DNA from 4 places in the Alteromonas sp. ABH4_457 genome. Region 1 is predicted to be linked to each of the others. Evidence: predicted binding sites of a transcription regulator. Region 1 holds the regulator's gene; each other region holds the start of a gene.
The links. Region 1 encodes FNR, which switches genes on or off when oxygen is low (the NO sensors DNR and NnrR bind a similar motif). Its sites were predicted from a motif close to TTGATCTAGATCAA; they were not measured.
Positions count from the first base shown of each region.

Region 1 (2,205 bases):
ATGGGCCGTAGGCTACAATCTGGTTATCCTGCCGTTTGCAGTGTCCGGCATCCTGACGCCGTGGATGGCGGTGATTGGTATGAGTCTGAGTAGTATTCTGGTAGTAACAAATTCGACGAGACTGTTAAAGTAACGCTATGAGTATAATTTACGTCCTTATTCCCCTTGCTGTGATCATTGTGGCCATTGCCATCGGCGTATTTTTTTGGGCAGTAAAATCTAACCAGTTTGAAGACCTGGATCGCCAGGGCTACAGTATTCTTTTCGATGATGATTTATCTCCTGAAGAAAAAAAGCTGGCCGAAGAACGAAAAAAACTCAATGAGTGATCTGTCGTTTTTTTCTGCCTTGCTGGTCGGGCTGGGCGGAGGCGTTCATTGTGTGGGAATGTGCGGCGGCGTATCGCTGGCACTGTCTGCCGCCACGCCGGCAGACTCATCGCCTTTACCCTATGCGCTTAGCTACAACTTTGGTCGTATATTCAGCTACATACTTGCCGGCGCTGTTACCGGCGGCATCGGGCAGATAGCAAAAGAAGCTGTACCGGTGACCGGCCCTGTACTCGCCGTCATCAGTGGCATTATGCTGATTGCCATGGCCTGCTATCTGGGTAACTGGTGGCGTGGCCTGACCGCTGTTGAAGCCCTCGGCAGTAAACTCTGGCAGAGAATTCAGCCGCTGTCGAAACGGTTTTTACCTTTCAGGTCTCCTACCAGCGCCTTTCCCTATGGTATGATTTGGGGATGGTTGCCCTGTGGACTGGTTTATTCCACCCTGACATGGGCACTGGCTTCAGGGACGGCAATATCCGGTGCTGTAATCATGGCCGGTTTTGGTTTAGGAACGCTACCGGCGTTGCTGGCTGTCCGGGCTGGTGCAGACTGGCTTTCCTCAGGTTTCAGACAACCCGTAGTTCGTCAAATCATTGCTTTGAGTTTGCTGTTGTACGCATTATTGCTGTTGTGGCGGGCTTTAAGTACTATACATTAGAATTATCGCAAACAGCGGAAAGTGAGCATGCAAAAACGTTCGGATTTTTCTATACACTGCCAGAATTGCAGTTTCAGTCATTTGTGTCTGCCCGTGGCCCTCAATAAAACTGAGATTGAGTCACTGGATGACATTATTGAACGCAAAAAGCCTTTGCATAAACACGACACCCTGGTAGAAGCCGGCGATAAATTTACCTCTCTGTACGCTGTGCGAGCAGGTTCATTTAAATCTTTTGTCACCGATAAAGAAGGTGAAGAGCAAATTATCAGTTTCCACTTCCCGGGCGATATTATCGGTTTTGACGGTTTACGTGACGACACACACCAAAGCTATACGCAAGCGCTGGAAACTGCCATGGTGTGTGAACTTCCCTATTCCACCCTTGAAAAAATGTCTGAGCAATTCCCGAAATTGCGCCATCAGATCATGCGTTTTATGAGTGCTGAAATTAAGCAGGATCACGAAATGATGATGCTGCTGAATAAACGGACGGCAGAAGAACGTCTGATTTATTTTATCGCCCATCTGTCCGGTCGCTTCGAAGAACGGGGTTTTTCTCACCGTCAGTTCAATCTGAGTATGACCCGCAACGAAATCGGTAATTATCTCGGATTAACGGTAGAAACGATCAGCCGCTTGCTGACCCGCTTCCAGAAAGAAGGCATTATCAAAGTAGACGGGAAGCTCATTACTGTTCTGGATTTTGCGGCTATGGATAAAAAGCTGCACTCTATGGACATTCCTACTCTTTGCGTGGATTAATATCCCGTTGAAATATTGATCTGAAACAAGGTCTCTCCTGCTGTAAGTCTTATACTAAAGATGAAGGCAGTATTTATTGTCTGCATCAATAAGGAGAGACGCCATGATCACTTGCAAACGTATTCTCGCCGTCGTTCAGGCCGACAACCCTGAACAACCTGCCCTTTCAAGAGCCATCGAAATTGCCCGTAAAACCGGTGCAGAAGTACACGCACTGCTTGTTGTATACGACTTTTCTTATGACATGACAACTATGCTCACCCGCAGTGAGCGTGAAGCCATGCGTGATGCAGTAACCAAAGACCGCATTGTCTGGGCAGAAAAAAACCTGACCCGCTACGATGATTATGATGTAAAGGTTGCTGTTGAGTGGAGTGATAAACGTTACGAAGCCATTACCCGCTACACCATTAACCGTCAGGTTGACCTGGTCGTTAAAGCTACCCGCAA
Region 1 is NZ_JBSWXN010000006.1:444,770-446,974, reverse strand. It holds gene ACXAGR_RS17385 (heavy metal translocating P-type ATPase) at 1-133, shown strand, start outside; gene ccoS (cbb3-type cytochrome oxidase assembly protein CcoS) at 138-329, shown strand; gene ACXAGR_RS17375 (sulfite exporter TauE/SafE family protein) at 322-990, shown strand; gene fnr (fumarate/nitrate reduction transcriptional regulator Fnr) at 1,012-1,755, shown strand; gene uspE (universal stress protein UspE) at 1,859-2,205, shown strand, end outside.

Region 2 (2,205 bases), on a different contig from region 1:
TATTAAGACAGTTATATTCGCAGGCTTTCAAACTTAAAGATACGGTGACGTACAACAGTCAGAAGAAGCAAATGGAAGCGCGCAAAACCGAAGGTTTCCATGAAATAGTGTTAAGCAGTGAACCGGCAACTAACGTGCCGGCCCGCATTCGCGGTGAGGCCTGGGTATCGTTGCTGGAAGGATTGCCGTTATCCGCGTGGCCTTTCAGTGAAAAAGACTGGCAATGGTGGTACCGGTATCAAATGGCCTGCGGGTGTGACTTACATCAACCGCAAGCTTTCGACAGCCCGCCGGTATGGAAAGACCCTGAGTCACCATTGTCGCTTCTGGACCGTAGTGATATTTCCGCACGATTATCTTCGTTTAAAAGTTGGGAGCAACTTGCCGGCCTGTCCTGGGCGACACTGCTACACCAGTCACTCCCCTGGAGCCAGCAACACGCCATGGACAATGCTTTGCCACTGAGCATCACCGTGCCTTCCGGTGAAAAAAGGAAACTGGTCTACCGGTCAAACGGCGAAGTCGTGCTTCCGGTCAGACTGCAGGAAATGTTTGGTTGTGCAGATACGTTCACTGTTGCAGACGGCGCAAAAGTCATTACGCTGGAGTTGCTGTCTCCTGCGGGAAGACCAGTACAAACTACATCGGATTTGGCCGGCTTCTGGCAGGGTAGTTATCTTGCTGTGCAGAAAGAAATGAAAGGACGATATCCGAAACACCGGTGGCCTGATAATCCGATGGAAGCTGAAGCCGGACGTTCAATGAAGCCGCGAAAATAAACGGGGGGTTGTTCCTGAACTATTGTACCCGTCTTACAACTTTAATCATGTTTGAACGGTGTATACAACTAATTTACGTGCTGCAATTATTATGCAAGTATTTGTTATTAAAAGAGATCCTCTGACCAGTTAATAGCTAAATGCTTGTTCATTTTTTCAACTGCATGATAAGTAAGAAGTTTCTTATTCACTATAGTCATTCATCTGGACACGGGCATTGACCCCGCGCAAAAAGTCTTCAGGTTTCCGTTGTCAACATCTCATCAAGCATGCTTATATAGAATTGTTGTACAAATATGAGTCAACATTTGAGGGAGACGAAATGAGCAAAGTTGCACTGGTCACAGGTGGCACCCGGGGAATAGGTGAAGCAATTTGTGTAGCGTTGAAAGATGCGGGTTACACTGTTGTGGCAAATTATGGTGGTAACGATGGAGCGGCTAAGGCGTTTACTGAACGCACTGGCATACCTTCATTTAAGTTCGATGTCTCGAATTTTGAGAAAACGAAAGAAGCAATTGACCAAATCGCGACAGATTATGGTCCGGTGGATATTCTAATCAACAATGCCGGGATCACCCGGGACGGCACCATGCACAGAATGAATTTTGAGCAATGGGATGCCGTTATTCAAACTAACCTCGCTTCCTGTTTTAACACGTGTCGCTCAGTGATTGATTCAATGCGCGCCCGTGGTTTTGGTCGCATTGTTAATATCGGTTCGGTTAACGGTCAGGCTGGTCAGTATGGCCAGGTTAACTATGCGGCAGCTAAGTCCGGTATTCATGGTTTTACTAAAGCGCTGGCACTTGAGGGTGCAGGTAAAGGTGTAACCGTAAACGCTATTGCGCCGGGTTATGTTGATACTGACATGGTGCGTGCGGTACCGGAAGAAGTATTGAAGAAGATCATTGCAACAATTCCGGTGGGTCGTTTGGGGAAACCTGAAGACATCGCCCGCAGTGTTATGTTCTTAATAGGCGATGAAGCCGGATTTATTACCGGTTCTACATTGTCCATTAACGGCGGACAGCACATGTACTAAGCTGTACGGTTACAATGTTCACAGAGCACGCCCGTGCTCTGTGAACTGACCGTATCCGGATCCAGCTACTCGCTTTCTTTATTGCCGTCGCTCTCTTTGAGTTCATCCGGCAACACACCAATCGCTTTCATCACATCCAGTCCCGGAAAACCATCAGCAATCAGGTTGCTGGCCAACTGATATTCGCGGATCCCTGCACGGGTTGCCGGTCCGATAATACCGTCGGGTTTACCTACATTGTAACCGGAAGCATTCAGCGCTGTTTGCAGTTTCAAAATGTCATCCCTGGTATAAGCCGGTAATTCCGGTAACGCTTTATCAATACCGGCTTCACCGGCAATCTGGTCAGCCAGCTTACCTACGGCGATGGCGTAGAATTCA
Region 2 is NZ_JBSWXN010000002.1:179,666-181,870, reverse strand. It holds gene hrpB (ATP-dependent helicase HrpB) at 1-779, shown strand, start outside; gene phbB (acetoacetyl-CoA reductase) at 1,102-1,824, shown strand; gene ACXAGR_RS03995 (lytic murein transglycosylase) at 1,890-2,205, opposite strand, start outside.
Region 2: the regulator FNR is predicted to act here: its motif matches at 997-1,010, upstream of phbB (acetoacetyl-CoA reductase).

Region 3 (2,205 bases), on a different contig from region 1:
GATACCCGTTCCGGTTACCTGTAATAAACCATCTTCTTCAAATTCTCTCAGTGCCGCCAGTTCCGGCTCAAAATGCTGGCGGAACTGAATGCCGAAAAGCGCCTCAGTTGCAGAAAAATCCACGGCAAGATTGCACATTAATCGTTGGATAACGTAGCGTCTGAGCAGATCTGAGGGCGACAGAAACACCCCTTTTTCTGCAATTTCTTCATTGTTATCAAGTTTGCCGTAATAGTCATTCAGGGTTTTCGGGTTTTGTAGATAAACATTGCCTGCGGCACTGATAGAGGAAACACCCAGCCCCAGTAAATCCAGATCCCCCCGAGTGGTGTAGCCCTGAAAATTCCGGTGCAATTTTTTATTACGTTGCGCTTCAGCCAGTTCGTCAGACGGCAGGGCGAAATGGTCCATGCCAATCATTTCATAACCTGCCTGTGTAAGGCTGGTGATGGCTTGTTTCATGAGTCCTGTTTTTACCTGTGCAGAAGGCAGCCACTCATTTTTTATTTTGCGCTGGGCAGCAAACCGCTCAGGCAGATGTGCGTAGCTGAACAGGGAAATCCGCTCCGGCGTCATCGCCTTTACCGCTGCAAGTGTAGTAGCAAAGGTATCTGCTGTCTGATGAGGCAGGCCGTAAATCAGATCCAGATTCACAGATTTAAATCCGGCGGAACGGGCGCAATCTACCAGCGTGGCGATATGGGATGTGCTCTGAACCCGGTTTATCGCTTCCTGCACACGGTAATCGGTATCCTGTACGCCAATACTCAGGCGGTTATAGCCTAAAGAGGACAGGTGTCGCAAATAAGCAGGCGTGGTACGGCGGGGATCGATTTCAATACTCATTTCTGCATCGCTGACCACATCAAAAGCCGATGTAAGCATGCCTGCCAGGCGTGTTTGTTGCTGCTCTGTGAGGAACCCCGGCGTGCCGCCTCCTAAGTGTATTTGCTCCGCTTTACGGTGCCGGAAAGCAGGCGCGCGCCGTTGAATTTCTTTTTCCAGATAATCCAGATAACGATCTGCTTTTTCCTGATGTCTGGTCACAATTTTATTGCAGCCGCAGTAATAACAGAGGCTGTGGCAGAAAGGAATATGTACATACAGTGAAACGCCGCTGGCCTGAGTGATACTCAGTGCTTTTTCCAGAGGCGCTGGTTCAGATAACCCGGAAAACGTTAACGCGGTTGGGTAAGAGGTATAGCGCGGCCCGTTAATATTGTATTTCTTCAGGCGTGCGGGATCGAATAATTCGTTTGCTGACATGGTTATTCCGGCTTGAGTAGAATGCACGGAAAGTATAATCAGCAGACAAAGAGGTGTTGTTGATCTACTTCAAGTTTTCGCCAGCCAGTTTTGCTTAACGCAACCGGCCGGCGTTTACTCTTCGAAATGACAATCAGAACTCGCGGGTAACAGTCACACCCCAGGAGAGCGGCTGGCCGGGATAAGCCATAAGCTTGCCGGCCTGAACAGGTACATCGAAACCGTTTCTGGCGATGTACTCTTTATTTGTCAGGTTCCTGCCCCATAACGTGATGCGTGTATCCCACTGCGGGACTGACAGTTCAACCCGTGCGTTCACCAGGGCATAACTGCTGCTGTGTTTATACGGATCGTTAGTATCATCAAGGAACAAGTCTCCCGTATATTGATAATCTGCAGCCATGACAACCGGATACCCGCCTGCCATTAATGTGTGTTGCAACGTCAGGCTGGCAGAGGTTTCCGGTTCAAACCCCAAGCGATCACCGGTTCTGGAGCAGTAGGGTGTATCTGCAAAAGGCCGGCCGGGATCATCCGTCCCGGTATGCCAGGGATAAGCAACCTGGCAGGTGCCTTTTTCAAAATCATCAAAACCGGTAAGGGTACGGGCCAGGGTCAGGCCGGCACGGGTATCGGAAACAGGAAACCAGACAATTTCAAGTTCATATCCTTTAGTATGTAAGTCGCCGGCATTTTGTAAATTAAAACCAAGACCGGTAAAAGTCGAGGCTTGAAAATCTTTGATTTGGGTATAATGCAGTGCACCGTTAATACGCAGGTTTTGCTCCGGAAATTGCTTTTTCACACCCAGTTCGTAAGCGGTGGCTTTTTCAGCGTTAAATTGGGGGCTTAACCCTTCGGCAATGCGATCTGTATTCATGCCTCCCGATTTAAACCCTGTGCTGGTACTGGCATACCAGAGGCTATTGTTATCTGGTT
Region 3 is NZ_JBSWXN010000007.1:198,578-200,782, forward strand. It holds gene hemN (oxygen-independent coproporphyrinogen III oxidase) at 1-1,266, opposite strand, end outside; gene ACXAGR_RS18660 (TonB-dependent receptor) at 1,400-2,205, opposite strand, start outside.
Region 3: the regulator FNR is predicted to act here: its motif matches at 1,326-1,339, upstream of hemN (oxygen-independent coproporphyrinogen III oxidase).

Region 4 (2,205 bases), on a different contig from region 1:
TTAAGGTTTTTGTGCGTGGCGCAGACCAGCCTGAAATCAGAATGCTTCAGCTTCAGGCTGCCGACAGGACGGTAAGTTCCTGACTCCAGCAATCGCAGCAGCTTGATCTGCATACTCATTGGCACATCGCCAATTTCGTCAAAAAACACCGTACCGCCACTGGCCACGTCAATGAGCCCTTTTTTCGACGATGATGCGCCGGTAAATGCCCCTTTCTCGTGGCCGAACAGCTCTGATTCAAATAATGACTCAGTCAGTCCGGTGCATTCAATGACTACAAACGGTTTGTCTTTCCGCGGGCTGCTTTCGTGAATAGCGTGAGCGACAAGTTCTTTCCCTGTGCCTGTTTCTCCCTGCAATAACACGGCAATGTCTGCCGGTGCTGCGCGGCTGATTTGATGCAGCATATTCCTGAAAGACGGTGCACTGCCAATGAGTTTCGCATTACCGGCACGGGGAGAAGCGAAGGTGATTTGCTCCAGCACCTCCAGGTAGCCAAGCACCATGCCATCTTCGTCCTCCACCGGCTTCATTGTGATCTGGCAATGAGAATCGCCTGTGCGGGTTTTGTGATTGTGTACCACTGAGCTTGGTCTTTGTGTACTTTTGCATTCAGCAAGGGGGCAGTCTTCTCCGGCTTGATCACAGGGAACAGCATTGTTGTGAGACACGCTGAAGCAGGTACTTTTACCGGTGATGATGTGCTCTTCATAAGTGTCGCGGTAGAGCTGGTTAACCGCATGCACCACATAATCCGGCGTGATAAAAATCGCCGGCTTATCAATCGCATTGATCATCGACTGAATAATAGAAATGTTCACGTTTATGCCCCCTCAGTGAGTAATGACAATTATGTCACAAGATTTGTCAAAAATGACTTTGTTTTTCCGGTGAGAAAGCTTGCGTTGGATCAAATAGCGGCCTGTTCGAAGGGTGTAAGGTAGCGGCTATGAAATTTGCGATGTATCCGAAGTCGTCCGGTGGCTCAAACATCCCTGTTGTGTTCGTTATTCACGCTTTCTGCGCACAATAATTGCGGTTTTTGATTTATCTCACGCTTCTGTGATTGCCAACGTTACTCTGTGGCACGACTTCTGCTCTGCCAGTGATATTAAATTCGGCTACATCGTCGACATTTCGCCAAATTACTAATTAATCGGGAGATGTTCCTAATGAGCGATACATTACTGGAGTTATCGCGCTGGCAGTTTGCATTGACTGCTATGTTCCACTTTATCTTTGTACCCCTTACCTTAGGTATGACTTTCCTGCTTGCCATCATGGAATCGGTTTACGTGATGACCGGCAAGGAAATCTACAAACAGATGACCAAATTCTGGGGTAAGTTGTTCGGGATAAACTTTGCGATTGGTGTGGCTACCGGCCTCACCATGGAGTTCCAGTTCGGTATGAACTGGTCTTATTATTCACATTACGTGGGTGACATTTTTGGCGCGCCGCTGGCTATTGAAGGCCTGATGGCGTTTTTCCTTGAATCAACTTTCGTCGGACTGTTCTTCTTTGGCTGGGACCGCATGTCAAAAGTGAAGCACCTTATGGCTACCTGGCTGGTGGCTATCGGTTCTAACTTTTCGGCGCTTTGGATCCTTATCGCCAACGGCTGGATGCAAAACCCTGTGGGCGCTGACTTCAATGTTGAATCTATGCGGATGGAAATGACCAGCTTCGCTGACGTTATTTTTAATCCGGTGGCACAAGTGAAGTTTGTACACACTGTTTCTGCAGGCTATACAACAGGCGCAATGTTCGTGCTGGCTATCTCCAGTTATTACTTACTGAAACACAAGCATGTTGCGTTTGCCCGCCGCTCTTTTGCCATCGCTGCAAGCTTTGGTCTGGCGTCTGTGTTGTCAGTGATTATTCTGGGCGATGAAAGTGGATACGAAATCGGTGACGTGCAGAAAGTGAAACTTGCCGCCGTTGAAGCGGAGTACGAAACCCATCCTGCGCCTGCGCCATTCACCATCTTTGGTATTCCCAATGACGAAGAAGAGCGTATGGACTACGCCATTCAAATCCCTTACGCCATGGGCATCATCGCCACCCGAAGCTTTGATGAAGAAGTTACCGGCATTAAAGATTTGAAAGAGCAGCACCGTGTTCGCATTTTGTCCGGTGTGCAGGCATACAAGCACATGGATGCAGTGCGTGACGGTTCAGCTACGCCGGCTGAGCAGGCCCTGT
Region 4 is NZ_JBSWXN010000002.1:310,166-312,370, reverse strand. It holds gene ACXAGR_RS04560 (sigma-54 interaction domain-containing protein) at 1-797, opposite strand, end outside; gene ACXAGR_RS04555 (cytochrome ubiquinol oxidase subunit I) at 1,173-2,205, shown strand, end outside.
Region 4: the regulator FNR is predicted to act here: its motif matches at 901-914, upstream of ACXAGR_RS04555 (cytochrome ubiquinol oxidase subunit I).